Regions from separate parts of the Methylobacterium sp. E-016 genome, predicted to be linked through region 3. Evidence: riboswitches for the same ligand, from Rfam matches in the RefSeq annotation. Region 3 holds a riboswitch; each other region holds the start of a gene.
What was found. Region 3 has a riboswitch for cobalamin ahead of MKK68_RS03705 (TonB-dependent receptor plug domain-containing protein). Riboswitches for the same ligand answer to the same signal wherever they lie in the genome.

Region 1 (10,532 bases), on a different contig from region 3:
ACGTAGACGCTGGCGAGCATCCACACGCGCCGGTCGAGGAGCGCAGCGAACGGGTTGCCGTGCTCGACCTTGCCGCCGGTCTCGCGCTCCTCCCGCAGCGTCCGGCCGAGCCAGTCGCGGCCGGCGCGATCGAGCCAGGGCGCCTTCTCCGGCCCGTCCGGCAGGACCACCAGCACGATCACGGCCAGCAGCAGCGCCGGCACGCCGGTGCTGACGAACACCCACTGCCAGCCCTTGAGCCCGAGCGCGCCGTCGAGGTCGAGCTGCGCGCCTCCGATCGCCGCGCCGACGGCGTTGGCCACCGCGCTCGCGATCATGAACCAGCCGATCATCGCCGCGCGGTGCTTCTGCGGGAACCACAGGGTCAGCACGAACAGCACGCCGGGGAAGAACCCGGCTTCGGCGACGCCGAGAAGGAAGCGCAGCCCGTAGAACATCGCCGTGTTCCGGGTGAAGCCGAGCAGCACCGTGATCAGGCCCCAGGTCGCCATGATCCGGGCGAACCACAGGCGCGCGCCGACGCGTTCCAGGATGACGTTGGCCGGGACCTCGCACAGGAAATAGCCGAGGAAGAACAGCGACGCCCCGAGCCCGAAGACGCTCTCGCTCAGCCCGAGGTCGCCGACCATCTGCAACTTGGCATAGGAAATGTTCTGCCGGTCGATATAGGCGATCAGGTACATCACCCCGAGCAGGGGCATCAGCCGCCAGGTCACCGTCGCGATCGTGCGTCGGGCGAGCGCGTCGTCGGCCGCGGTCTCGGTGGGCGTCATCGGGCGTTCCTCGCGTCCCGGCGGTCGATCGCGACCGGCCGCGCTTTCGCACGAGACTAGGCTCCGCGGCGGCGCGTGCCTATCGGCCCACGGCGATCCCCGACAGCCCGGGATGCCTGCTCGCGGACAGGACGCGCCTCGGTGTCATGCCCGGTGCGCCTCATCCCCGGTGCGCCTCATCGCGCCAGGGCCAGCAGCCGGTCGCAGTCGACATGCTGCTCGAGATGCGCCGCAAGGGCATCGAGCACCCGCTCGATGCCGGCCTCGTAGGAGGCGCCGTCGGATCGTGCGCCGAGGCGGGCGAGCCATGCGGCACGCTGGCGGTCGTCGGCGAACAGGCCGTGGACGTAGGTGCCGGACACCAGGCCGTCGGCGGAGACCGCACCGTCGGCGCGTCCGTCGGCGAGGCGCAGCAGCGGCCGTTCCGCGTCGGCGCCGGTGGTGTCGCCGACATGCATCTCGTAGCCGGTGAACGGCATGCCGTCGGGCAGGCTGGTGCCGGAGACGGCTTCGAGCCGCTTCAACGGCGTCATCACCGTGTCGACGGCGAGCAGCCCGAGGCCCCGCACGGTCCGCGCCTCGCCCTCGATGCCGTCCGGATCGGACAGCGTCCGCCCGAGCATCTGGTATCCGCCGCACAGGCCGAGCACCCGGCCGCCGCGGCGTAGATGCGCATGCAAGTCCACGTCCCAGCCCTGCGCCCGGACGAATTCGAGATCGTCGATCGTGGTCTTCGAGCCCGGCAGCAGCACCAGGGCGGCATCGCCCGGGATCGCCTCGCCCGGGCGGACCAGCACCACCTCCACCGCGGGCTCGGCCCGCAGCGGGTCGAGGTCGTCGAAGTTGGCGATCCGCGGAAACACCGGCACCGCGATGCGCGTCGCCGCCGGGCCGGCGGACCCGACGAGCCCGAGCACGTCCTCGGCCGGCAGGCGCGCCGCCTCGGGAAAGTGCGGGATCAGGCCGAGGCTGGCCCAGCCGGTGTGGCGCGCGATCAGGTCCATGCCGTCGGAGAACAGGCTCGGGTCGCCGCGGAAGCGGTTGACCAGGAAGCCGACGATCATCGCGGCGTCGTCGGGATCGATCACCGCCTTGGTGCCGACGAGGCTGGCGATGACCCCGCCGCGGTCGATGTCGCCGAGCAGCACCACCGGCGTATCCGTCGCGCGGGCGAACCCCATGTTGGCGATGTCGCCGGCGCGCAGGTTGACCTCGGATGCCGAGCCCGCACCCTCGACGAGAATCAGGTCGGCCTGCGTCCTCAGGCGGTTGAAGCTGTCGAGCACCGCCTCCAGCAGGCGCGGTTTCCACGCCTGGTAGTCGCGCGCCTTCACCGTCGCGACCATGCGGCCCTGCACCACCACCTGGGCGCCGACCTCGGTCTGGGGCTTGAGCAGCACTGGGTTCATGTGGATCGACGGCGCGACGCCGGCCGCCCGCGCCTGCAGCGCCTGCGCCCGCCCGATCTCGCCGCCATCCGCTGTGACGGCGGCGTTGTTCGACATGTTCTGCGGCTTGAACGGGCGCACCCGAAGCCCGCGTCGGGTGAAGGCGCGCGCGAGCCCGGCGACGATCAGCGACTTGCCGACGTCCGAGCCGGTGCCCTGGATCATTAGGCTTCGGGTCACGGCTGAAGGGACCATTCCATCAAAACTCGATCCCCTCCTGCGCCTTCACGCCGGCCGCGAAGTGGTGCTTCACGCTGCCCATCTCGGTGACGAGGTCGGCGGCCTCGATCAGCGCCGGCTTGGCGTTGCGGCCGGTGACGACGACGTGCAGGTCCGGGCGACGGCTTTTCAGGGTGGCCACCACCGCGTCGAGATCGAGGTAGTCGTAGCGCAGCGCGATGTTGAGCTCGTCGAGGATCAGGAGACGGAGGCTTGGGTCGGCCATCAGGTCGGTCGCCCGGTTCCAGGCGTTGAGGCAGGCGGCAATGTCGCGGGCCTTGTCCTGCGTCTCCCAGGTGAAGCCTTCGCCCATCGCGTGCCACGCGACCCGGTCGCCGAAGGTCCTCAGCGCATGCGCCTCGCCGGTGTCCCAGGCGCCCTTGATGAACTGCACCACGCCGACCCGGTGTCCGCGGCCCAGCATGCGGAGCGCCAGGCCCAGCGCCGCCGTGGTCTTGCCCTTGCCGGGTCCGGTGTTGACGATGAGCAGGCCCTTCTCGATCGTCTTGGCCGCGACCTCGGCGTCCTGCACCGCCTTGCGCTTCTCCATCTTCTCGCGATGGCGTTCGGCGTCGTCGGTCATGGCGTTCCCTGCGGTTTGATGACGAGCGGCAGCCCGGCGACCGTCAGGACGATGCGGTCGCACTCGGCCGCGAGGCTCTGGTGGAGGCGTCCGGCCGCATCGCGGAAGCGGCGGGCGAGCGCGTTGTCGGGCACGATCCCGAGGCCGACCTCGTTCGACACGAGGACGAGCGGCCCGCGCGCTTCCCCGCAGGCACTGCGGAGCGCCGCCGTCTCGGCGTCGAGGTCGGCATCGGCAAGCAGCAGGTTCGTCAGCCACAAGGTCAGGCAATCGACCAGCACCGGCCCCGGCGCCTCCGCGATCGCGGCGGCCAGAGCGGTCGGCACGTCCCGGGTGATCCAGTCGCCGGAGCGCCGCGCCCTGTGGAGGGCGATGCGCGCGCGCATCTCGTCGTCCCAGGCCCGTGCCGTGGCAAGGTAGAGCCACGGGCCCGGCACCGCCTCGATCAACCTCTCGGCGTAGGCGCTCTTGCCCGAGCGCGCACCGCCGAGCACGAGGGTCGTCCGAGGCGCGGCCTGCTGCATGGCTGGAACCCATGCCCCAACCCCTGTGCGCCCGTCAAAGCCTCCGTTGTGCGGGGAGACCGGACAGGCTATGGCTGGACGCGACGGTGCCCCGGAGACGGGGTGAAAAGGGAATGCGGTGAGGGGAAACCCGATGCCGCGGCTGCCCCCGCAACTGTAAGCGGCCAGGGTCCCCACGGCGATCCGGGCTTCGTTGAACCGACCTGTCCAAGATGGGACTGCGTTGCGGATCGAAGCCCGGATCGCCGTGGGAGCCCTCAGCTCCTGCCCTCGGCCACCGATGTTTCGGGAAGGCGGCAGGCGCTGCGATCCGCGAGCCAGGAGACCTGCCGTCCCCCGCGCTTTCTCGAACGCCGCCGGCGGGGCGGCCGGAGATGTTGTCGACATGACCACCCAGACCCTCACCCAGACCGGCACCCGCGCGAACGAGGGCTTCGTCGCCATCGTCGCCGCCGCCATGCTCGGCCTCGGGCTCGTGTTCCTCGCCGGCTTCTCGCCGGCCTCGGCGCTGCACAACGCGGCGCACGACTTCCGGCACACGCAGAACTTCCCCTGCCATTGACCGCCTGAACCCAGGCGTTCCCATGCTCATCCGGCTCCTGTCGGCGGCGCTCGCCGCCGGCTTCCTCGCGGCCGTCCTCGTGACGGGGCTCGAGCTCGCGCTCACCTCGCCGCTGATCATCGCCGCCGAGCGCTACGAGACCCAGGCCGCTCCCGGCGCCGCCGCCTCGGCGGCCCCGCTGGCCGGGCGCCTGCCGATCGTGCTCGCCCATGCCGGGCACGACCACGACACCAAGGCCGAGCCGGAATGGCAGCCGGCCGCCGGCCTGCCGCGCATGCTGTTCACCGGGCTCGCGACCCTCGTCGGCGGGATCGGCTACGCCCTGCTCCTCGGCGCGGTGATGCTGGCCACCGGCGGCGAGCCGTCGCCCGAGCGCGGGCTCGCCTTCGCGGTCGCCGGCTTCCTCGCAGTGGCGCTCGCGCCGGCTCTGGGCCTGCCGCCCGAGCTGCCCGGCAGCGAGGCGGCCCCGCTGGCCGCCCGCCAGGTCTGGTGGGTGATGACGGCGTCGGCCACCGCGATGGGGATCTATCTCATCGCGATCCGCCGGGTGCCGATCACCATCCTCGGCGGAATCGTGCTCATCGTCGCTCCGCATCTGGCCGGTGCGCCGGAGGTGGCGGCGACGCCGTCCGAGCTTCCCGCCGGCCTCGCCGCGCAGTTCGCCGCGCGCTCGCTCGCCATCGCCTTCGTGTTCTGGGCGGTGATCGGCTTGGCCTTCGGGCGCGCCTGGCAGACCTTCGGCCCGAAGGCCGCGGCAGGCGCCCGTGGCTGACACGATCCTCTACGTCTGCACCACCTGCCGGATGGAGAGCGATGCGCCGGACGGCCCGCGCGCGGGCGCCCGCCTCTTCGACGCGTTGCGTGCGCTTCCCGCCCCCGACGGCGTGACGATCGAAGCGGTCGAGTGCCTGTCGGTCTGCAAGCGGCCCTGCACCGTCGCCGTGGCGGCGGAGGATCGCTGGACCTACGTCTACGGCGACCTCGACCCGGCGGATTCCGCACGCATCATTCTCGACGGCGTCGGCCTCTACGCCGGCACGCCCGACGGGATCGTGCCGTGGAAGCAGAGGCCGCAGGAATTCCGCAAGGGCGTCGTCGCCCGCATCCCCCCGTTTCCGCCGCGCGCGGCCTGAGCCATCGGCGAGATCCCCATGAGCATCGTCCAGAAGATCCCCTGCACCATCGTCACCGGCTTCCTCGGGGCGGGCAAGACGACGCTGGTGCGCCACGTGGTCGAGAATGCCGGCGGGCGCCGGCTCGCGATCCTCGTCAACGAGTTCGGCGACATCGGCTTCGACAAGTCGTTCCTCGCCGCCTGCGGCATCGAGGGCTGCACCGAGGATTCGATCGTCGAGCTTCCCAACGGCTGCATCTGCTGCACCGTCGCGGACGACTTCGTGCCGGCGATGACGGCTCTTCTCGATCGCCCGAACCCGCCCGAGCACATCCTGATCGAGACGTCCGGCCTCGCCCTGCCCAAGCCCCTGGTCCAGGCGTTCCAGTGGCCGGCGATCCGCTCGCGGGTGACCGTCGACGGCGTCGTCGCGGTCGTGGACGGGCCGGCGGTCGCCTCGGGCGCCTTCGCCGAGGACCCCGAGGCTCTGGCCAACCAGCGCGCCGCCGATACGGCGGTGGACCACGACAACCCGCTCGAGGAGGTGTTCGAGGACCAGCTCCTCTGCGCCGACCTCGTCGTGCTCAATAAGGCCGACCTCCTCGACGCCGCCGGCCTCGCGCATGTGCGGGCCGAGGTGGAGCGCCAGCTTCCCCGCGCGGTGAAGGTGGTCGAGACAGCCCACGGCAAGATCGACCCGCGGGTGCTGCTCGGCCTCCAGGCCGCCGCCGAGGACGACCTCGACGCGCGCCCCTCGCATCACGGCGCGGGCGAGGATCACGACCACGACGACTTCGAGACCGTGGCGCTCCCGGTCCGCACGGCGATCACCGCCGCCGACCTCGCCGCCCGCGTCGAGAAGGCGGCCGAGACCGAGGGCGTCCTGCGCATCAAGGGCTTCTGCGCCGTCGAGGGCAAGCCGATGCGCCTCGTGGTGCAGGGCGTCGGCCGCCGCATCACCCATCATTTCGACCGTCCCTGGACGGCGGCCGAGCCCCGCGACGGCACGCTGGTGGTGATCGGCCTGAAGGGCTTCGACCAGGGCGCGGTCGCCGAAGCGCTCGCCGGCTAGGGGTTGTCCGCCGCACAGGCTACACTGCGCGTTTTCACGATCACCGCAGATTCCGGGATGCTGGACCGCCGACTTGAGCCAATGAGCATCGATGCGTTCTTCGCCTGGCAGGAAGCCCAAGCGGAGCGGTACGAGCTCGTCGGCGGCGTGCCGGTGCGGATGATGGCCGGGGCGCGCAACGTTCACGACGACATCGTCGTGAACATCCTCGCATGGTTGCGCACGGCCCTACGCGGAAGCGGATGCCGTCCGTTCACCGGGGACGGCAGCGTCGAAACGCTGCCCGGCCAGATCCGCCGCCCCGATATCGGGATCGATTGCGGATCCCGCGATCCGAACGCGCTGAAGGCGGCGCAGCCGCGGCTGGTCGTCGAGGTGCTGTCGCCGAGCACGCGCGACTTCGATGCGTTCGAGAAGCTCGGCGAGTACCGCACGATGGCCGACCTGGAGCATATCCTGCTGGTGGAACCCAATGCGGCGGAACTCCGCCTCTGGACGCGTGATCCGGACCGGCATTGGGCTGAGACCCGTCTTCTCGGGCTCGACGCGACGGTCCCGCTCTTGGCGTTCGGGATCGCCATGCCCGCGGCCGAGATCTACGACGGCGTCGCGTTTCCGAGCCGGCCCCGCCTCGTCCCCGGCGAGCCGGGCGGCTCCGCAGGCTGACCATCGCATGCACCTGATCCGCATCGATACGGTGAGCCTCGACGACGGCGAGGCGGCGGTCGATCTCGGGCAACAGCCCGGCGACGTCGTGTTCCTGTCGTTTACGGATTCCGACCTGCTCGGCGTCGCCAATGCCCACGCGGCCTGCGGCCCGGGCTTCCCGTCGCTGCGCCTGGCCAAGCTGTCGCGCCTGCGCCACCCGATGTCGGTCGATCTCTACGTCGAGACCGTGGTGGCGAAGGCGAGGATCGTCGTGATCCGCTGCCTCGGCGGCCTCGACTACTGGCGCTACGGCGTCGAGCGCTGCGCCGCCGTCGCACGGGCCGCCGGCATCCCGCTGGTGATCCTGCCCGGCTGCGACCGGCCCGACCCGCGGCTCGCCGAGCTCTCGACCGCGCCCGACCTCGCGCCGGTGCTCGACGGATATTTCCGCGCCGGAGGCCCCGAGAACCTGCGCCGCATGCTCGGGCGCCTCGCGGCCGAGATCGGCGTCCCGACCACCGTCGAGCCGCCCGAGACCTTGCCGCGCGGCTTCGCATGGTGCCCGGGCTGCGGACCGCTCGGCCTCGACGCGGCGCTCTCGCTCGGCGCCTCGCCGCTCGGCCTCGGCGCGCCCGGCGCGGCTGCGCCGCACGCGCTGATCCTGGTCTACCGCTCGGCGGCTCTCGGCGGCGACGGCGCACCCGCCAACGCGCTGGCGGCCGCCCTCCGTGAGCGGGGCATCGGAACGCTGACCCTGGCGGTGGCGAGCCTCAAGGATGCGGAGGCGGTCGACGCGGTGTTCGCGGCGATCCTCGCGCGGAAACCCGACCTGATCGTCGCCGCCACCGCCTTTTCGGCGCGCGAGGATGCCGGGTTCGTCCTCGACGCGGCCGATTGCCCGGTGCTGCAGGCTTTCACCGTCGGCAGCCCGCAGGAGGCCTGGGAGGCGTCGGCACGGGGCATGAACGCGGCGGACCTCGCCATGCAGGTGGCCTTGCCGGAATTCGACGGCCGCCTCTCGAGCTTCCCGATCTCGTTCAAGCAGGAAACGGACGCGGCCGACGGCTACGCCGAGCGCCGCGCGGTGCCCTACGCGGCCGGCATCGCGGCGCTCGCCGACCGTGCCGCCGCCTGGCTGCGCCTGGCCGCGACGCCGCGCGGGCATCGCCGGATCGCCTTGGTCCTTTCCGACTACCCGTCCCGCGGCGGCCGCGCCGGCTTCGCCGTCGGCCTCGACACGCCGGAGAGCGCGCGCGCGATCGTGTCGGACCTCGCGGCGGCCGGCTACGCGGGCCCATCGCTGCCGGAGGCCGCCGCCCTGATGCAGGCGTTGACGGACGGTGCGCCGGACTTCGCGATCCCGCTGCCCGATTACGCGGATTGGCTCGCGACCCTGCCGGAAGATTCGCGCGAGGCGCTGATCGAACGCTGGGGCGAACCCGAAGCCGACCCGACCTGCCGCGACGGCGCGTTCCGCTTTCGGATGGTAGATGCCGGGGGCGACACGCCCCCTCCCCCCGCAGCGGGGGAAGGGGAGGACGACGCGCAAGGCCGTATCGCGATCTTCCTCCAGCCTGACCGCGGCCGGTCGGCTGACCGCAAGGCCGGGTACCACGATCCCGACGAGCCGCCGACGCACGCCTACCTCGCGTTCCATCTCGGCCTGCGCCAGCATTTCGACGCCCTGGTCCATCTTGGCACCCACGGCACCACCGAATGGCTGCCCGGCAAGGCCGTCGCGCTCGCGCCCGCATGCTGGCCCGCGCGGGCGATCGGCGCCCTGCCCGTGGTCTATCCGTTCATCGTCGACGATCCCGGCGAGGCGGCCCCGCTGAAGCGCCGCCTCGGTGGCGTCGCGCTGGGGCACCTGACGCCGGCGATCGAGGCCGGCAGCCTCGAGCCGGAGGCGGCGCGCCTGCGCGAGCTCGTCGAGGAGTACAGTGCCGCGAGCGTCCTCGACCCGCGCCGCGCGACGCTGATCGCGCGCGCCATCCTCGATGACGCCGAGGCGGCCGGGCTGCTGGCGGGCGCCGGAATCGACGCCGACACGCCGATGACGGACGCGCTCGCGGCGCTCGACGCGCACCTGTGCGACCTCGGCGAGACCGCGTTCCGCGACGGGCTCCATCTTTTCGGCCGCGCACCGGACGGCGCGCCGGACGCGGTCGTCGCGAGCGCTCAGGCCGAACGGACGGGGCTGCTCGCCGCCCTCGACGGCCGATTCGTGCCGCCGGGCCCATCCGGATCGCCCTCGCGCGGACGCACCGACGTGATGCCGACCGGCCGCAACCTGACGACGCTCGATCCGCGTTCGCTGCCGACCCGGGCGGCGACGCTGCTCGGCGAGAAGGCCGCTGCCGCCATCGTCCTGCGCCACCTCCAGGACGAGGGCGAGTATCCTGCCCGGATCGTCATGGACCTGTGGGCCTCGCCGACGCTGCGCACCGGCGGCGAGGACGTGGCGCATGCCCTCGCTCTCATGGGCGTACGCCCGACCTGGGACCACGCGACCACCCGCGTCACCGGCTTCGAGGTGCGGCCGCTCGCCCTGCTCGACCGGCCGCGCATCGACGTGACCTGCCGCGTCTCGGGCGCGTTCCGCGACACCTTCCCGGACACCCTCGCCCTCCTCGACCGCGCCGCACGGGCCGTGGCGCAGCGCGAAGAGGAGGACGACGAGAACCCCCTCGCCGCAGCCCGCCGCCGTGGCGAGGGCCAGGCTCGCATCTTCGGCGCCGCCCCCGGCCGCTATGGCGCCGGCGCCGCCGAGACGGCGCTCGACGGCGCATGGGCCGAGCACGGCGATCTCGGGCGCGCCTATCTCGCGGCGAGCACCCATGCCTACGGCGACGCGGAGGGTGCGGATGCCGGCTTCGCCCAGCGGGTGGCGCAGGCCGACGCCTATCTCCACGCCTTCGACGTGGCCGAACGGGACCTGTTCGACGGCGATGCCGCCGCCGATGCGATGGGCGGGTTCGCCGCCGCGGCCGCCCTGGGGGGCGGCACGCCGACCCTCTACAGCCTCGATGCCGCGAGGCCGGAGACGCCGAAGGTGCGCACCGCCCGCGAGGACGCCGCCCGCCTCGTCCGCGCCCGGCTCGCGAACCCGCGCTGGATCGCCGGACAGCTGCGGCACGGCTATCGTGGCGCCCAGGAACTCGCTCAAGGGCTTGATGCGGTGTTCGTGCTGGCCGCGACCACCGACGCGGTGACCGATGCCGACTTCGACCGGCTCTACGGCGCCTGGATCGCCGATGCCGAGACCTTCGACGCGTTGCGCACCGCCAATCCCGCGGCGACGCGGGCGATCCTGGAGCGGTTCGACGAGGCCCGCGCCCGCAATCTCTGGACCAGCCGGCGCAATGCGATGCCGGCCGACGAATTGATGCCGCAGGCGGCGGAATGAACGTGCCGCGTCGCGTCCTGCCGGATGCTGCGAACCGCCGCGGTTGGTGCCCCAGCCTCGCGCGGCCGATGCCGACCGGGGACGGCCTGCTCGCCCGCATCCACCCGCCCCTCGGCATCCTGACGCGCGCGCAGATCCGTGCCGTGGCGGCGGCATCCCGTGCTTTCGGCAACGGCCATGTCG
Region 2 (10,532 bases), on a different contig from region 3:
TTCCAGCGCGTGGCCGAAGGTGTGGCCGAGATTCAAGAGGGCGCGCTCGCCGTCCTCGCGCTCGTCGCGGACGACGACGCCGGCCTTGGCGCGGCAGCAGATCGCCACCGCCTCGTCGCGGTCCGGCCCGCCGGAGAAGATCCCGCGCCAATGGGCCTCGCACCAGTCGAAGAAGCCGGCATCGCCGATCAGCCCGTACTTGGCGACCTCGGCGTAGCCCGCCCGCATCTCGCGCTCCGAGAGCGTGTCGAGGGTCGCGGTGTCGGCGAGCACGAGGCGAGGCTGGTGGAAGGCGCCGATCAGGTTCTTGCCGAGCGGCGAATTGATCCCGGTCTTGCCGCCGACCGAGGAATCGACCTGGGCGAGCAGGCTCGTCGGCACCTGCACGAAGCGCACGCCGCGCCGCAGGGTCGCCGCGGCGAAGCCCGCGAGATCGCCGACGACGCCGCCGCCGAGGGCGACCACGAGGTCGCCGCGCTCGACCTTGTGGGCGAGCAGGCCGTCGCAGACCGACGCGTAGGTCGCGTAGGATTTCGAGGCCTCGCCCGGCGCCACCGCGACGAGTGCGGAGCGCAGGCCCGCTTCCTCCAGGCTCCTTCGCAGGGCGTCGCCGTAGAGCGCCGCGACGGTCTCGTCGCTGACGATCACCGCCGCCTTGCCGCCCAGCGCCGCCACGCGCGCGCCGGCGCCGGCGATGAGGCCGCGCCCGATCAGGATGTCGTAGTCGCGGCCCTGGTCGAGGGGGACGTGGACGGCGAGGGGCTCGGTCATGACAGCTTCACTGCGCGGCGACCGCGCGGCTCTCGTCCGGCGGGTTGAGGTAGGCGTCGAGGGCTTCGAGCACGTCCTGCACGACGCGGTCGTGGGCGACGTCGCGGGACAGCGCGGTCACGTCGGAGGCGGCATAGACCGGATGGCGCAGGTCCATCAGGTCGCGCATGGTCCGCTCGGGATCCTCGGTCTGGAGCAGCGGGCGGTTGCCGCGCTTGCGCACCCGCCGCATCAGCACGTCGAGCTCGGCCTTGAGCCAGACCGACACGCCCGATTCCGCGATTCGCGCGCGGGTCGACTCGCGCATGAACGCGCCGCCGCCGGTGGCCAGGACCAGCGGCCCCGCCCGCAGCAGGCGCGAGATCACGCGCTCCTCGCCGTCGCGAAAGCTCGGCTCGCCGTAGATCGCGAAGATGTCGGGGATGGTCAGGCCCGCGGCCGCCTCGATCTCGATGTCGGCGTCCTTGAAGATCAGGCCGAGCCGGCTCGCGAGGCGGCGGCCGACGGTGCTCTTGCCCGCTCCCATCAGGCCCACGAGCACGATCGAGCGCGAGCCGAGGGCCCGGCGCAGGCGCGCTTCGATCGGATCGCCCATCGGCTCGGGCGTGGTCATCGGGCGGGGCTCGGCATGGACGGCAAAGGGCGGGTCGGCGACGGGGCTGGAAGCGGGTGCGGCGGTGTCCCGGGTCTTATACCAAGTCGGCGGGGTTATCACCCATGCGCTCGGGCCCGCGGCCGCCGCCCCCTGAAATCTCGGAAAGGGCCCGGAGACGGCATGGAGCCGGCCCGATGCGCCGGCCCGTCGTCGCGGCGAGACGGGCGCAGGATGTGGCCTTCCGGGCCTTGCCAGCGCGGCGGCGGCATGGTGCAACCCGGGTCGCCGCGGCGCAAAACTTAAGTCCCCGCTGCGCCCTGCTCCATCGCGTCCGCGTGCCCCGAGGTTCGACCGCTGTGCCGACCCTATTCCGTTTCTTCGCCACCCTCGCGATCCTGGCCGGCCTCGTCTTCGCCGGCATGTTCGCGCTCGCGACCTTCGTGACGCCGACGCCGCGGGAAATGAGCGTGACCATCCCCGCCTCGAAGCTCCAGCCGGGCGGCCGGTGAGGGAGGAGCGTCCGCCCGAGGCCGAGCGGCGGACGCCGCCCGAGATCGCGGCCTACCTCGACATGCTGGCCGCCGAGCGCGGGGCGGCGAAGAACACCCTCGAAGCCTACCGGCGCGATCTCGACGACTACTTCGGTCACCTCGCCGACGAGGGCCTCGACCTCGCCGAGATCGAGGCGGCGGACCTCCGCGCCTACGTCGCCTCCCTCGAGCCGCGTGGCCTGAAGCCGGCCTCCGCCGCCCGGCGGCTCTCCTGCATCCGCGGCTTCCACAAGTTCCTCTACGCGGAAGGGCTGGCCGAATCCGATCCGAGCGCGCCGCTCACCGGCCCGCGCCGCGGCCGCGCGCTGCCGAAGGTGCTGTCGGTCGCCGAAGTCGACCGGCTGCTCGCGACGGCGCGCGCACAGATCGATGCGGCGGTCGAGGCCGAGGCGCCGGGCCAGGCGCGGCGGGCGCAGCGGATGCTGTGCCTGCTCGAGCTGCTCTACGCCACGGGCCTGCGCGTCTCCGAGCTGATCGCGCTTCCGCGCTCGGCCGCCTCGACCCGCGAGCGCTACCTCGTGGTGCGGGGAAAGGGTGGGCGCGAACGGCTCGTGCCGCTCACCGAGCTGGCGCGCGACGCGATGCGCCGACACCTCGCCGCCTCGCCGAGCGATGCGCCGTGGCTGTTTCCCGCCGACAGCGAGAGCGGCCATCTCACCCGGCAGGCCTTCGCCCGCGACCTGAAGGCGGCGGCGGAGGCCGCGGGCCTGCGCGCCGACAAGGTCAGCCCGCACGTGCTGCGCCACGCCTTCGCCAGTCACCTGCTGCACAACGGCGCCGACCTGCGGATCGTGCAGGAGCTGCTCGGCCACGCCGACATCTCGACGACGCAGATCTACACGCACGTCCTCGACGACCGCCTGAAGAGCATGGTCCGCGACCTGCATCCGCTGATGGACGAGCCCTCCGGCCCCGACGGCGCAACGGAGGTGCAGCCGTGAGGGCTCCGATCCGCCGCTTGCGGCGTTGACCGGCTCAGGCGACGGAAGCGGGCGATCGGCGATGGGAGTGCGTTTGCGGCGTTGGAGGAAGGGCGCGGTCCGGGCGCTGAAGCTCGTCGCCCGCCCGGTCCGCCGGGCGCAGGGGCGCGGCGGCATCGTCATCGAGCCCTATCGCGGCTACGGCTCCGCCGACGAGATCTTCCTGATCGGCCGCATCTTCCGCCAATCCCACCCCGATACGGCACCGGGCGACGAGAGCCTGCGCGCGCAGCTGCGGGACATCGCCCGGCGGATCGCGCGGCGGGCGCTGAAGGACGCCGCCGTCACCGCCCGCTTCGGCGGCGCGCAGGCGCGGGTCGAGACCGACCGCGACGGCTACTTCCGCGTCCATCTCAGCCCGGAGGCGTTGCCCGCGGGCGACCATGGCTGGCACGACGTCGACCTCACGCTCGAGGCGGAGCCGCCAGTGCGGGCGCGGGGGCAGGTGTTCGTGCCGCCGGGAGCCACCGGCTGCGTCGTCGTCAGCGATATCGACGACACGGTGATGCGCACGGGCGTCGCCAACAAGGCCAAGATGCTGTGGCGGCTGTTCGTGGAGGATGCCGAGAACCGCGTCGCCTTCCCCGGCGTCGCCGCGCTCTACCGGGCCCTCTACGTCGGCCCGGACGGCATCGAGACCAACCCGATGCTCTACGTCTCGCGCGCGCCGTGGGGCCTGTACGAGATGCTGTCGGAGTTCTTCACGATCCAGGGCATCCCGGTGGGCCCGATCCTGTTCCTGCGCGAATGGGGCCTGTCGTGGAAGCACCCCCTCCCCCGCCGGGCGGAAGATCACAAGCGCGCCCTGATCGTCCACATGCTGTCGCTGTATCGCGACCTGCCCTTCGTGCTGATCGGCGACAGCGGGCAGCACGATCCGGAGGTCTACGGCCGGATCGTCGCCGACCATCCGGGCCGGGTGAAGGCGGTCTACATCCGCAACGTGTCGCGGGACGCCGACCGCGTCCGCGAGATCGAGGCGCTGGCGCAGGTCGTCGCGGCCGCCGGCAGCCACCTCGTCATCGCCGCAGACAGCACCGCCATCGCCCGGCACGCAGCGGGCCTCGGCCTGATCGCACCGGGCGCGGTCGCCCTGGTGGCGGACGAGCACGCGGCCGGCGGCGAGCCGGCGGAGCTGACCGCGGAGACCGCCCTGCCGGGCGACCTCGGCTCCGTCCTCGGCGGCGCCGGAGGAACCTTGCCGCCGAGCGTCGTCGTCGAGGCGTCGGCGCAGGACGGATCGCATGTCTCGACCTAACGCCACCGTGCGCGCCGTCGCTGTCGCCGCCGGGTCACACTTCACAGGAGCGTGATTCCGGCCGTTGACTCTTCGGGACCGCGGAAGCCACTTGGCGGGGACGGTTCCCCTCGGGGATCAAAAGGGAACGCGGTGAGGACGAGGCTCCGAGGAGCCTTTCCGATGCCGCGGCTGCCCCCGCAACTGTAAGCGGCGAGCCTCCATCAACACGTCACTGGGTCACGGCGCCTGGGAAGACGATGAGGGGCAGCGACCCGCGAGCCAGGAGACCTGCCGTCAGTCGTGGTCACACGCGAAACGCGTCGGGCGGGGTGCCTCGACGGGTGTCGAGACGCATGGGCCCGCGCGGCGCATACGGGGCGGCCTCGTTCGCGGTGACGTGCCACCACACGCGTCCGCACGTCCCTTCCATGCCCTTGCCGACCGCGAGACCCGCGCCGAACGACGCACAGGAAGCCGCCCGGCATCCGTGCGCCGGCGGCCGAGCCGCGTTCGGCCGATCGCCTAATTGTAACATTGTTACATTCGATGTAGATCGAGGGTCGGGCAGGCCGTCGCGTCGCGCCGATAGAGCCGAATCCGATCCATGCTCGTTCTTCTGCAAACCGCTCGTTCCCTCGGGCGCGCGATGCGCTGCCCGCTCCTCGCCGGCACGGCGCTCGTCATCCTCGCTCCGCCGCGAGAGGCCGGCGCCCAGCCGGTCGCCGGCGAATCGGCGAGCGTCGTGCTCGACACCCTCACGGTCGCGGGCGACGGCGTCGGCTTGAGCCGCACCGCGCCGGTCGGCCTCAACCTGCGCACGCCCGACCGCGGCGCGAGCCGCCTCGGCCTCACGCCGCTGGAGACCCCCGGCAGCGTCGACGTCATCTCCGGCGAGACCGCGCGGCTGCGCGGCCAGGACACGATCGCGGACGCCGTGACGCAGAACGCCACCGGCTTCACCACCATCGCCTCGCCGGGCAACGGCAACGGCGCCTTCACCAGCCGCGGGTTCTCGGGGCCGAACTCGATCCAGCAGCTCTACGACGGCACGCGGCTGTTCGTCGGCGCCAACACGGTGACTTTCCCGTTCGACACCTGGAACGTCGAGCGCATCGAGGTGCTGCGCGGGCCGGCCTCCGTGCTCTACGGCGACGGGGCGATCGGCGGCGTCATCAACGTGGTGACGAAGAAGCCGACCTTCACGCCCATCAACGTGGTGCGGGCCGGCGTCGGATCGGACGGCATCGCGCGGCTCGCCCTCGATTCCGGCGGCCCGATCGGCGACGCGGTGGCCTATCGCCTTAACGTCAGCGGCAACCGCGCCGGCGGCTGGATCAGCCCGGACGGCGACTTCCGCAACCTCGCGGTCTCGGGCGCGATCCTGCTCCAGGCCACGCCCGACCTCGCCTTCACCCTGAGCCACGACCTCGGCTATCAGGAGCCGGCGCGCTACTGGGGCACGCCGCTGGTCGACGGGCGCATCCCGGATTTCATCCGGTTCAAGAACTACAACGTGCGCGACGCCAAGATCACCTGGGCGGACAACTGGACCCAGCTCAAGACGGAGTGGACGCCCACCGCCGACATCACGGTGCGGAACACCGCCTACCGGCTGCAGAGCAGGCGCCACTGGCTCGACGTCGAGACCTACAGCTTCGACCGATCGACGCGATTGGTCGACCGGAGCGACTACACCGAAATCTACCACCAGCAGGAACAGCTCGGGAACCGGTTCGACGCCGCGTTCAAGGGCACGCTGTTCGGCTTCCGCAACGAGTTCCTGGCCGGCTTCGACGTGAACCACATCGACTTTCGGCACATCAACAACTTCTCGACCGTCGGATCGGGCCTCGTCACCAGCGTCCCGCTGACGGATTACGACCCGGGCTCGTTCCCGCTGAACGGCCGCGCCAGCCCGGCCTACGCGACGAGCACCGACCAGGCCTCGGTCTTCGCCGAGGACCGGCTGATCCTCACCGACCAGCTCTCGTTCCTGTCCGGCGTCCGGTTCGACGCCTCGACCCTGCAGCGCGAGAACCTGATGAGCAACGCGCAGTTCGAGAAGTCCTTCCAGGGCCTCGGCTACCGCTTCGGGCTGGTGTTCAACCCGACGCCGGACACCGCGCTCTATGCGCAGGTCGCCACCGCCACGGACCCGGTGAACAGCCTGATCACGCTGTCGCAATCGCTGGCCGGCTTCACGCTCTCCACCGGCGAGCAGGTCGAGCTCGGCGCCAAGGGCGTGTTCTGGGACGGCCGAGGCGAGTGGACGCTCGCCGGCTACCGCATCGTCAAGGACAACCTGATCTCGGCGGTGCCGGGCCAGCCGAACGTCTCGACGCAGGTCGGCCGGCAATCCTCCTAAGGGGTCGAGGCGGCGCTCTCGCTGCAGGTCACGCCGCTCTGGCGGGTCGACGCGAACCTCGCCCTGCTGCACGCGCAGTACGATTCCTTGAACCAGGCCGTGAACGGCGCGACGATTTCGTACGCCGGCAACCGGCCGATCGACGTGCCCGAGCGGGTCGCCAACCTCTGGCTCAATTACGCCTTCGCGCCGGCCTGGGAAGCACGGGTCGGGTTCCAGTACGTCGGCGAGGTGTTCAGCGATTTCGGCAACACCGCGCGACGCCCGGCCTACGGGCTGGTCAACCTCGGCCTCGACCATCAGGTCACGCCGGCCTCGCGCCTGTCCTTCCGCGTCTTCAACCTGTTCGACAAGGTCTACGCGATCAGCGGAAACGCGGTGGACGGGGTCGGCACAAACTGGCTCCTCGGGCGACCGCGCTCGTTCGAGGTCGCCTTCACGACGGCGTTCTGAGATGGCCTCCGCGGCGCGCACGCTCGCCAAGACGGGAAAGCGGTGGCTGCATCTCGGCCATCGCTGGCTCGGCATCGTCACGGGACTGTTCTTCACGACGTGGTTCGTGAGCGGCGTGGTGATGATGTACGTCGCCTACCCGTCGCTGACCGAGCCCGAGCGCCGGGCCGGGCTGCCCGCGATCGCCTGGGACGCGGTGCGGGTCTCGCCGGACGCGGCATTGGCCGACGAGCCCGGCTTTCCCCGGGCGCTGAGCCTGTCGATGCGGGGGGCCGAGCCGGTCTACCGGGTCGCGCGTTGGGACGGGTCCCGCCGCGCCGTCTCCGCGGTCGACGGCCGGGCGATCGGCCCCGCGTCACCGGACGAGGCCCTCGCCATCGCCGGCCACGATCCGCGCAGCCTGCGCCCGGCCTACCGCGACACGCTCGCCTACGACCTGTGGACGGTGCACCAGCGCTACGATGCGGTGCGCCCGCTCCACCGCATCGCGCTCGGCGATGCGGACGGCACCGAGCTCTACGTCTCGCAGCCGACCGGTGCCGTGGTGCTCGACACCACGGCGCACGAGCGGTTCTGGAACTGGTTCGGCGCCGTCCCGCACTGGCTCTACGTCGCGCCGCTGCGGGCGCAGGCCGCGCTGTGGCGCACGGTGATCGTGTGGGTCTCGGGGATCGCGATGGTCGGGGCCGTCACCGGGTTCGTGCTCGGGCTCCTGCGGATGCGGATGCGGATCGCCCGACGCTATCGCTCCGGCGCGGTGACGCCCTATCGCGGCCTCGCGCGCTGGCATCATCTCGGCGGCCTGATCGGCGGGCTCGCGCTGTTGAGCTTCATCGTCAGCGGCTGGCTCTCGATGAACCCGAACCGCTGGTTCTCCTCCTCCAGCCCGTCGCAGGCGATGCTCGAACGCTACGCCGACGCACCCGGCGCCCGCACCGGGCTCGACCGCGCCGCGATCCGCCAGCGCGCCTGCACGGACGCGGCGGAGGTGCGGTTCACCTGGCTCGGCGGTGCGCCGCTCGCGGTGATCGCCTGCCGCGACGGACGGGAGATCGCCTGCTGCGGAACGGCGCCGGTCGCGCCCGACCGGCTGGACGCCTCCGCGCGCCGCCTGGTCCCGGAGGCTCGATCGATGACGACCTCTCGGCTCGAGCGCGAGGACTTCTACTGGACCTCGCACCACCGCGCCCGGCGCCTGCCGGTGCTCCGGGTGGTGTTCGACGACCCGGCGGCGACGTGGTTCCACATCGATCCCGAGACCGGCGAGATCCTGAACCGGCTCGACCGGTCGGGCCGCGTCGAGCGCTGGGGCTTCGACCTGCTGCACACCCTCGATCTCGGGATCCTCCTGCGCCACCGCCCCGCCTGGGACGGGGTCATGCTGCTGCTGCTCGCGGCCGGATCGGTGATCGCGGGCTCGGGTGTGGCGATGGGCTGGCGCCGGCTGAGACGGCCGGCGGCCGGATCGCGCCCGGCTTAAGTGCGGGCCGATCCCCTCGCTCGGCTCGGCGAGGCTTGCTCAGCGAGGCTTGCTCAGCGAGGCTTGGCCCGCACGGGGCGGCAGCGCTACCATCGCAGCGAAGGGCCCGGAGCGGTTCGCGAACAGACAGGGACGGACGCTGCCATGGCGCGCGCGCGAAAAGTCATCATCACCTGCGCCGTCACCGGCGCGATCCATACGCCGAGCATGTCGCCCTACCTGCCGGTGACGCCGGAGGAGATCGCCGACGCCGCAATCGGCGCGGCGGAGGCAGGCGCGGCCATCGTCCACCTGCACGCCCGCAACCCGCAAACCGGCGAGCCCGACCAGACGCCGGAGGCCTTCGCCAAGTTCCTGCCCGTCATCAAGCAGCGCTCGAGCTGCGTGGTGAACATCACCACCGGCGGCGCGCCGACGATGACCATCGAGGAGCGCGTGCGCCCGGCCGCGACCTTCAAGCCGGAGGTCGCCTCGCTCAACCTCGGCTCGATGAACTTCGGCCTGTTCGGGATGCTCGACCGCTTCAAGGATCTCGAGCACGAATGGGAGCGGACGTATCTGGCCAACAAGGACATCATCTTCCGCAACTCGTTCGGGCAGATCGAGCACATCCTCACCACCTGCGCCGGCAACGACACACGATTCGAGTTCGAGTGCTACGACACCGCCCACCTCTACAATCTCAAATACTTCTTCGACCGCGGCCTGGTGAAGGCGCCGCTGTTCATCCAGACCGTGTTCGGGTTGCAGGGCGGCATCGGCTCGCACCCGGACGACGTGATGCACATGAAGCGTACCGCCGATCGGCTGTTCGGTGACCAGTACCGCTGGTCGGTGCTAGGCGCCGGGCGCAATCAGATGAACATCGCGGCGATGGCGGCGGCGATGGGCGGCAACGTCCGCGTCGGGCTCGAGGACAGCCTCTGGGCAGGCCCGGGCCGGCTCGCGCAGTCGAACGCCGAGCAGGTCGCCCAAGTCCGCCGGATCATCGAAGGGCTGGGGCTCGAGGTCGCGACGCCGGACGATGCCCGCGAGATGCTGTCGCTGAAGGGCGGCGACCGCGTCGGGTTCTGAGGCCCGTCACCCGGCGGGGTTCGCGAGAATCTTGCCGGGATTGAGGATGTTCCTCGGGTCGAGCGCGCGCTTGACCGCGCGCATCGTCGCGATCTCGGCGGTCGAGCGCGAGAGCCCGAGCTTGCCGCGCTTCTCCAGCCCGATGCCGTGCTCGGCCGAGACCGAGCCTTGAAGCGCGGCGAGCGGCTCGTAAATCGCCGCCTCGACCTCTGCTTCGAGGGCGGGGTCCGGCAGGCGCGCGGTGTTCCAGTGGATGTTGTTGTCGCCGATATGCCCGTAGGCGACGCTGGCCGCGTCCGGGTGGATCGCGGCGATCCGCGCGCGCGCCTCGGCGACGTAGCCGGCCATGGCCGAAAGCGGGACGCTGACGTCGAACGGGCGGGCGAGCCCGGCCTCGACCAGGATCTCGACGCGGTCGCGGATGCGCCACAGTGCGCGGCGCCGCTCCTCGGACGCCGAGACCACGGCATCGTGCACGACCGCCTCGGCCATCAGGGTCTCGAGCAGGCTCAAGAAGCGCGGTTCCTCCTCGGGCACGCACTCGACCTCGATCAGCGCGTAGTACGGGTGCTCCCGGGGGAGCGGCGGGGTGAAGCGGCCGGGCGCGGTCATCGTCCGGTAGAAGTCGGGCCACATGCCCTCGAAGGACGACACCCGGCCCTGGAACGCCCGCTGCGCGCGGGCGAGAATGGCGGCGGCGGCGTTCACGTCGGCGCAGGCGACGAGCGCGGTGGCGTAGCCGGCCGGCGCCGGGCGCAGGCGCAGCACCGCGCGGGTGACGACGCCGAGCGTCCCCTCCGTGCCGACGAAGAGCTGCTTCAAGTCGAGCCCGGTGTTGTTCTTGATCAGCGGCCGCATCGACGAGACGATCGTGCCGTCGGCGAGCACCGCTTCGAGGCCGAGCACCATCTCGCGCATCATCCCGTAGCGCAGCACCCGCAGGCCGCCGGCATTGGTGCTGATCGTGCCGCCGATCGTCGCCGAGCCGCGGGCTCCGAGATCGAGGGGAAAGAACAGGTCCGC
Region 3 (8,049 bases):
CCTCCGTGGTTCTCTCGCCGGTATCGCAAACGCGTGTGTCTGCGTTCCTCGTCCGCCTGCCAGAACTCGACCTCATCCGGCTTGACGGCGTAGACCGCCCAGGTCGGTGATACGGTGGATGGGTCGGCTTCGATCCGACGACGCTGCTCGGCCAAGCCCGCATCCAATGCTGCGTCACTCACGAGGACGTCGCTCTGCCGGGCGAGCAAAGCGCCCGCGCGCGAACCAATTGGGCGGGCCAAGAAGTCTGCCTCACAGATCTCTCGATCCATTTCGATAACCGGACCTCGCAGGCGGACCTGCCTACCCAGCGGTTGCCAGTAGAATGTCAGGGCGGCGCGGGGCTGGGCGGCGATCTGGCGGCCCTTGGGACTGAGCTTCGTGCTGGCGAAGTGCCACCCATCGGCATCCACGTTCTTAAGAATTAAGACGCGGGCATCAGGGTACCCCTGCTCATCGATAGTCGAGAGCGTCATGGCATGGGCTTCGGGTATGCCCCGATTGATAGCATCGTAGAGCCATGTCTCGAAAAGACCGCGTGGGTCATCCGGGGTAGCGCCAGCATCGAACGGCGGGAAGGGACCGGCAAGGGACTTGAGGCCGCGAAGCCGCTCTTTGAGTGACATGAACTGCTCCGCTATCGACCAACGGGAGGACGGCGCGAGCCAACCGACCGCCAATGAATAGTCAAGCTGTTTCCCACCCAACCCAAAGTTGCTGCGATGCTGTCGAACGGCTGCTTTAGAGAAACGCCGCCGGCAGTCCGAGCGGCTGGCTTGGGTCGGTAGCCGAATGGCGGCTTGGGGTGGATATCCCCCGGCCCGCTTTCAGGACGATCAGGAAGTTGGGCGCTGATCGATCAATCCGAGGCGGGAGACCACCGTTCCGGGAGCAAGGATGGCGCCGGGTGCAACGACCGCATTCGCGCCGATGCGGCATCCGTCACCGACAAGCGCGCCGAACTTCAGCGTGTCCGCCTCCAGCGTCTTGCTGTTATAGCTGATACGAAGGCGGGGATCGGCCAACTCGTTCCGATAGTTCGCAATGATCGAGCCCGCTTCAAGATTGACATCCCGGCCAAGAACGCTGTCGCCGACGAAGTTGAAATGAGCGAGCTTCGCCCCTTGAAACATGATGGTCGTCTTGAGTTCGGCTCCGGGTCCTACGATGCAGTCGCTTTCGAGCCAGCATCCACCCCTAATCAAGCTTCCCATCGCAATAAGACAGTTTGGACCAACGATCAGGGGGCCTTTTATCACGGCACCGGGCTCGACCTTGGTGGAGCGATGGACGGCGATATCGCCCTCGATCTCGTAATCGGCGTCGAGGGTCTTCAGAAATCTCGCGACCATGCCAGCCAAGTCAGGGATGACATCCCACGCCTCTCCCGTCACCCACTCGGCAAAGGGCGAACGACGCCAAGCCGCGATATGCGCATCAACGATGTTCATTCGGCACGCGCTCGTGGTTCTCACAACTCGTCGAGTGCCAGACGGTGTACGGGGTGCCAGCCTCGGTCAATCGTTTGCCACGGGTTCGAACGGCAGGTTTGGGAAAATGCGACGGCGTTGTTGAGCGTCCGGGTTGGGTCGGATGCGGAACGGACGCTCGGGGTGATTATGCGACGGTCTGCTTTCAGCCCAAATTTTTGAAAAGCGGACGCTGCATAGCACCGAAGCAAACCTTCGTGAGTGCTGACCTGTAACCTTCCAGGCACACATCGTCGGAAAGCCTTTGCGTGCCATTGACGGCGGACGCTTTGATCGCGCTCCTTGTCACCGACGGTTCCTCCCCGGAGGATCAAAAGGGAACGCGGTCAGGATGAGGTCCGAAAGGGCCTCCCCGAAGCCGCGGCTGCCCCCGCAACTGTAAGCGGCGAGCCCATCATCAACACGTCACTGGGTCTTCGGGCCTGGGAAGACGATGAGAGGGCGGTGACCCGCGAGCCAGGAGACCTGCCGTCAGTCGTGGTCACACGCGAAACGCATCGGGCGGGGTGTCCTGATGGGTGTCGAGGCGTTCGGCTGTCCTCACGACAGGCAAGCGCCCAGGCTTCGTTCGCGGTGACGTGCCACAGACGTCGCCCGAGGCTTGTCCCGTGTCCTTCCCCTCCCGAACCGCGTGCCTGCGCACGCTCGCGCTCGCCTACGCCTCCCTTCCCGGTGCCGCCCTCGCGCAGCAGACCGCCGCCCCCTTCGCCGACGTCCCGCGCGGGGCAGAGGCGGCCGTCACGCTCTCCGAGCTTTCCGTCTCCGCCACCGGCGTGCCGACGCCCGTCGACCAGGTCGGATCGAGCGTCACCGTGCTCACCGCCGCCACTCTGGAGGCCCAGCAGCGCCGCACCGTCCCGGACGCCCTCCAGCAGGTGCCGGGCCTCAACGTCGTGCAGACCGGCGGCCCGGGCGGTCAGACCTCGGTATTCATCCGCGGCTCGAACTCGAACCACGTGAAGGTGCTCATCGACGGCATCGACGCGACCGACCCGTCGAACCCGAATGGCTCCTTCGACTTCGGGCAGCTCCTGACCGACGACCTCTCCCGCATCGAGGTGCTCAGGGGTCCCCAGAGCGGCCTCTACGGCAGCGACGCCATCGGCGGCGCGATCTCCTTCACGACGAAGCGTGGCGAAGGACCGGCCAGGGCAACCGCGCGGATCGAGGGCGGCTCGTTCGGGACGTTCAACCAGAGCGGCCGGATCAGCGGGTCGGAAAACGGCTTCGACTACTCGGTGTCGATCCAGCATCTCCGGGCTGCCGCAACGCCTGTGACGCCGCCCAACCTCGTCGCCCCAGGAACGACGACCCGCCCGAACTACTACGACAACGAGACCGTCTCGGCGAAGTTCGGCTACCAGTTCACCGACACGTTCCGAATCAACTCGATCACGCGGTTCATCAACTCGAAGCTGCTCTTCAGCGGCGACGACTATGGCACCTTCCCGGTGACGTTGGGCGGCCTGCGCAGCCAGGCGGACGTGCAGCAAGTCTTCACCCGCAACGAGGCCGAGTGGACGCCGTTCGCCGGTTTCCACAACGTCTTCGCGATCAACTACTCGAACCTCTACAACCGCCAGGTCCAGAACGCGTACGACCCGTTCAACCCGCTCCCGACCGCCGGCCTCGGCGAGCGCACGCGGTACGAGTACCGCGGCGACTACCAGCTCTCGCCCGGCAACCTCGTTCTGTTCGGCGCGCAGCGTGACGACGAGAGCCTGTCGACTACTGATCCGAACCCGTTCGGTTCCGGCAACCTGCGGGCCAGGAACGGCAATACCGCCGGCTACGGCGAGATACAGCTGATGCCGTTCGACCGTGCCTCTTTCGTCGCCAACGTTCGCCACGACGAGAACGACGCCTTCGGACCGGCCACCACGTTCCGCGTCGCCCCGAGCTACATCCTGCCGTTCACCGACACGCGGATCAAAGGCAGCGTCGGCACCGGCTTCAAGGCGCCGACCCTGAGCCAGCTGTTCCAGAGCTTCCCGGCGTTCAACTTCTTCGCCAACCCCAACCTCAAGCCGGAAGAGAGCCTCGGCTACGATGCCGGCTTCGAACAGCCGCTCGGCGAGCGCGTTCTCGTCGGCGCGACCTATTACGCCAACGACTTCAAGAACCTGATCAACACCAACGCCAGCTTCACCTCGAACGAGAACGTCGGGCGAGCCGAATCCTACGGGGCCGAGGCCTTCGTTGCGATCCGGTTCACCGACACGCTCTCGGGCCGGGTCGACTACACCAACACCGTGACCAAGAATGAGATTACCAACCAAGAGCTCCTGCGCCGGCCCCGCCACAAGGGCAGCGCCACCGCTCAGTGGACGCCGATCCCCGGCCTGAGCTTCAGCGGGACGGTGATCGTGCTTGGCCACTTCGTAGACGGAAACCGAGACTTCTCGATCCAGAGGCTGAAGAACCCGGGCTTCACCCTGGTCAACCTCGCGGTCAACTACGACGTGAACGAGACGGTGAGTGTGTTCGGCCGGATCGATAACCTGTTCGACCGCCGCTACGAGAACCCCACCGGCTTCCTCGGGCCAGGCCTCGCCGTGTACGGCGGCGTCCGCGTGACGACGTTCTGAGGATTGCGATGTCGATGCGATGGACGCTGGCTGCGCTAGCGATTGCGGTCTGGCTTGGTCTGTCAGGTATGGGGTGGGCGGCAGACGAGCCGGTGCATCCGGTCCACGTCGTCTCGATGAACCTCTGCGCCGACGAGCTGGTCCTGCGGCTCGCCGACCGCGACCAGGTCACCGCCGTGACCTACCTCGCCCATGACCCGCGCGGCTCCTCCGTCGCGCGGGAGGCCACCGGCATCGCGGTGACCCGTGGCCTGTCGGAGGAGATCGTCGCGCTGCGGCCCGACCTCGTCGTGGCCGGAGCCTTCACGACGCGGACCACGGTCGGCCTGCTCAAGCGCGTCGGCTTCCCCCTTCTCGAACTCGGCGTACCCAACGACTTCGAGGGGGTGCGGGCCCAGATCCGGACCGTCGCCGCGGCCCTCGGGCACCCGGCGCGCGGCGAGGCGATGGTCGCGGACCTCGACGCGCGGCTGGCGCAGGTGGTGCCGGCGGCAAAACCGTTGCGGGCACTCGTCATGCGCCCGAATGCCTTCACTGTCGCACCCGGCAGCCTTGGCGATGCGATCATCCGCGCCGCCGGCCTCGTCAACGTTGCGGCAGAACTCGGTCGCGACCGCTTCGGCCAGGTCCCGCTGGAAGCGGCGGCCTTCGCCGACGCCGACCTCATCGTCCTCGACGAGGGGGAGCCCGGCGCGCCGTCGCTGGCCGATGCCCTGCTGCACCATCCCGTCCTCGACGCGCTACGTCGGCAGGGGCGTACCGTCTCAATTCCGAACCGGCTCTGGACCTGTCCAGGTCCGCAGGTCGCCGAGGTCGTGGCCTTGCTCGCTGCGGCGGCACACCAACGGGCGGCACGATGAACGCTCCCCTCCCGCCTCCCATGCGGGTCGACCGGGCGGTCGTCGGACCCCGCGCGGTCGTCTCGATACTCGGCCTGCTTGTGCTCGTCCTGACGGTCGCGTCCATCGCGGTCGGGTATGCCCCTTTCGACGTCCCGGCGGCGGCTGGCGACCTCATCGCCGGACGGGCGACCCTCCCGGCGCTGGTGCTCTGGGAACTGCGCCTACCTCGTGCCTTGCTCGGCAGCCTTGTCGGCTTCAGCCTTGGGCTGACCGGGGCGGCGATGCAGGGCTACCTGCGCAACCCGCTCGCCGATCCCGGCATCCTCGGCATCTCCTCCGCGGCGGCCCTCGGGGCCGTGGTGGTGTTCTATGGCGGCTTCGCAGCCTCGCTTAGCCTAGCCCTCCCGCTCGGCGGGATCGCCGGCGCCGCCGTGGCGGCGCTCGCCCTGAACCTTGTCGCCGCCAGAGGCGGCACCACCCTGGGATTGATCCTCGCCGGCGTCGCCCTGTCGAGCCTCGCCGGCGCCATGACGGCGCTGGCGCTCAACCTATCGCCCAACCCCTACGCGGCCCTGGAGATCGTGTTCTGGCTGATGGGGTCGCTCGCGGACCGCAGCATGGACCATGTCTGGCTATGCCTCCCGTTGATGGCGGTCGGCTGGGGCCTGATGCTGTCCACCGGCCGCGCGCTGGATGCCCTGACGCTGGGCGAGGACACAGCTTCGAGCCTCGGCTTCCATCTGGTCTCAGTCCGTCTGCGCCTCGTCACGGGCGCGGCGCTGGCCATTGGCAGTGGCGTCGCCGTCAGCGGCGCCATCGGCTTCGTCGGCCTCGTGGTGCCCCACCTCGTGCGACCACTGGTAGGCGCGCGTCCCGGCGCCAGCCTATGGCCGAGCGGCCTCGCCGGGGCCGCTCTGGTGCTTGCCGCGGACTTGGGCGTTCGTCTCCTGGCGACGCGCCCGGAACTCAAGCTCGGTGTGGTGACTGCGCTCGTTGGGGCACCGTTCCTGATCGTGCTCCTCCTGCGTGAGCGAGGGCGCGGCGCATGAGCCTCGCGACCGCAGCCCTCGATGTCCGCCTCGGCGGGCGTGCCATCCTGTCGGATATCACCCTGTCCCTGGAACGCGGGACCCTCGTCGGTCTGGTCGGTCCGAACGGCGCTGGCAAGACCACCCTCCTGCGCACCCTCGCGGGCTTGGTCGCCCCGACCAAGGGCCGCGTAAATCTCGACGGTATGGCGCTCAAGGGCATCTCCCGCGACGCGCGCGCCAAGCGCATCGCGGTCCTTTTCCAGGGCACGGGGGCCGGTTGGCCGATGCAGGTGCGTGACCTCGTCGCCCTCGGCAGGCTGCCGCATCGACGCGCGTTCGGTGGCCTCGATGGCACCGATTACGCCGCAATAAACCGAGCGATGACACGGACCGATGTTGCGCGCTTCGCCGAGCGGACCGAACCGACCCTGTCCACCGGCGAGCGGATGCGCGTGTTGCTGGCGCGAGCGCTCGCCGTCGAAGCGGATTGGTTGTTGGCCGACGAACCGATCACCGCCCTCGACCCTGCCCACCAGCTCGACGCCATGACGCTGTTGCGGAGCGTGGCCCTGGCCGGCACCGGCGTCGTGGCCGTCCTGCACGACCTCTCCCTCGCGGCCCGGTTCTGCGACCGGATCGTGGTCCTGGGCGAGGGACGTGTCGCCGCCGATGGACACCCGGACGTTGCGTTGACCGACCGGCTACTTTCGGACGTCTTCGGCGTCACGGTTTGCCGTGGGGCTGGACCGGACGGCACCCCCTACATCCTGCCCTGGAACCGTTCGGGGCCCCATACGGAGGAGATCGATGCAGCCTTCCCCAAACAGCCCTGATGCCACCGTCGCCCTTCTGCGCGGTGCACTGGCCGATCCAACCACGGCCTGGAGCCTTGGCAGCTTCGGTGCCATCGCTGAGTTCATGCGCGATCCCGACGAACCCGTCGTGGCGCTGCCGGACGAGCGCCTGGGACTTGCGACCGCTCGCGGCGCCATCGCCCTGACCCCGAGTTCCGACCTGAGGCCAATCGCCTTTGAGACCGCGGTCGCCTCGGGCTGGAACCACGCGGTCGCCCTCTGCCTGCCGGAAGCGACATGCACGATGAACCGCAGGACCGTGGTGACGGAACTCGGGCCCGACCGGAACGCCGCCCGGGTCGAGGATCGCGACGGCATCCTGTTCGACCTCGGCCTCGGCCTGCTCGCCGTGGATGCCTGCGTGCGGGTGCGCGATCCGGAGGCCGTCGAGCGGCTGCGGGCCGGCGTCGGCATGCCCCTGTTTGACCATGCTAACCCCATCGGGCCGCATCTCGTCGCCATGAGCCCGCACCGGGTGTTCCTGGCGCGGGTCGGGCGCGTCGAGGTCTATGCCCCGATCCCTGGCCCCGGCGGTACCAGTCCTGAAGGTCCGCATACGCATGTGCTGCCCAAGCTCCTGCGCAGCGGTCGGAACCATGCCGCCACGACGCCAATCCCGGCGGGCTGGGTCCCCTGCGCCGGCCTGCACCCAGCCCATCCCTACAAGGACATGATGGGCGACCGCATCGCCTTCGATACCGACCGCTACGAAGCGTTCCAGGCGATGCTCGACCATTGGGGTGATCCGGAACTCGTGGCGATCAAGCGCGGCGGGCCCGAGGCGCCCGGCGGCACGGTGTCGACCCGCCACGCCCAGGGCGCACGCCGGGTCGCCGAGGCCCAGGCTCGTTACCTGCGCGGCGAGATCATCGAGGGCTCGGCGAGCGACGACGAGGATGCGGAGGCGACGGCCTGACCGTGACCCGGACGGTGCCCGGCAGGAATCGTCCGGGGGCGCCCCAGAGGGTGGTCGGCCTGATCGGCTGCCCGGGCGCAGGGAAGACGACCTACGCCCGCCGCTTCGACCCTCTCGACGGCTGGGTCCACCTCACCCTCGACGACTTTCGGCAAACACTCTGGCCGCCACACCGGCAGGTCTACTGGGAACTCAGGCAGGGCTCACATGACGATGCGGCCCGAGAACTCCTGCATCGGGTCAAGGAAGCAGCCCTGGATGCCGCCCTGACAAACGGCTTCAGCGTTGTGATGGCGGACACACATCTCACCAGACCCGTGTTCGAGCG

Region 1: it holds a riboswitch for cobalamin, as region 3 does, so the genes downstream of both, MKK68_RS16750 (CbtB-domain containing protein) here and MKK68_RS03705 (TonB-dependent receptor plug domain-containing protein) in region 3, are expected to answer to the same signal.
Region 2: it holds a riboswitch for cobalamin, as region 3 does, so the genes downstream of both, MKK68_RS14775 (TonB-dependent receptor) here and MKK68_RS03705 (TonB-dependent receptor plug domain-containing protein) in region 3, are expected to answer to the same signal.

The regions. Positions count from the first base shown of each region.
Region 1 is NZ_JAKSYF010000126.1:4,953-15,484, forward strand. It holds gene MKK68_RS16730 (MFS transporter) at 1-773, opposite strand, end outside; gene MKK68_RS16735 (cobyric acid synthase) at 950-2,386, opposite strand; gene cobO (cob(I)yrinic acid a,c-diamide adenosyltransferase) at 2,421-3,023, opposite strand; gene cobU (bifunctional adenosylcobinamide kinase/adenosylcobinamide-phosphate guanylyltransferase) at 3,020-3,547, opposite strand; cobalamin riboswitch at 3,615-3,896, shown strand; gene MKK68_RS16750 (CbtB-domain containing protein) at 3,933-4,109, shown strand; gene MKK68_RS16755 (CbtA family protein) at 4,132-4,881, shown strand; gene MKK68_RS16760 (DUF1636 family protein) at 4,874-5,242, shown strand; gene cobW (cobalamin biosynthesis protein CobW) at 5,261-6,295, shown strand; gene MKK68_RS16770 (Uma2 family endonuclease) at 6,299-6,961, shown strand; gene cobN (cobaltochelatase subunit CobN) at 6,969-10,349, shown strand; partial or broken gene MKK68_RS16780 (hypothetical protein) at 10,418-10,532, shown strand, end outside.
Region 2 is NZ_JAKSYF010000115.1:88,490-99,021, reverse strand. It holds gene aroB (3-dehydroquinate synthase) at 1-771, opposite strand, end outside; gene MKK68_RS14795 (shikimate kinase) at 779-1,384, opposite strand; gene MKK68_RS29760 (histidine kinase) at 1,723-1,875, shown strand; gene MKK68_RS14785 (site-specific tyrosine recombinase XerD) at 1,872-2,858, shown strand; gene MKK68_RS14780 (App1 family protein) at 2,920-4,155, shown strand; cobalamin riboswitch at 4,240-4,448, shown strand; partial or broken gene MKK68_RS14775 (TonB-dependent receptor) at 4,784-6,955, shown strand; gene MKK68_RS14770 (PepSY domain-containing protein) at 6,957-8,435, shown strand; gene MKK68_RS14765 (3-keto-5-aminohexanoate cleavage protein) at 8,580-9,509, shown strand; gene MKK68_RS14760 (FAD-binding oxidoreductase) at 9,516-10,532, opposite strand, start outside.
Region 3 is NZ_JAKSYF010000048.1:4,114-12,162, reverse strand. It holds gene MKK68_RS03715 (pyridoxal 5'-phosphate synthase) at 1-626, opposite strand, end outside; gene MKK68_RS03710 (LpxA family transferase) at 837-1,451, opposite strand; cobalamin riboswitch at 1,766-1,978, shown strand; gene MKK68_RS03705 (TonB-dependent receptor plug domain-containing protein) at 2,099-4,078, shown strand; gene MKK68_RS03700 (ABC transporter substrate-binding protein) at 4,147-4,938, shown strand; gene MKK68_RS03695 (FecCD family ABC transporter permease) at 4,959-5,969, shown strand; gene MKK68_RS03690 (ABC transporter ATP-binding protein) at 5,966-6,784, shown strand; gene MKK68_RS03685 (DUF6925 family protein) at 6,759-7,721, shown strand; gene MKK68_RS03680 (AAA family ATPase) at 7,772-8,049, shown strand, end outside.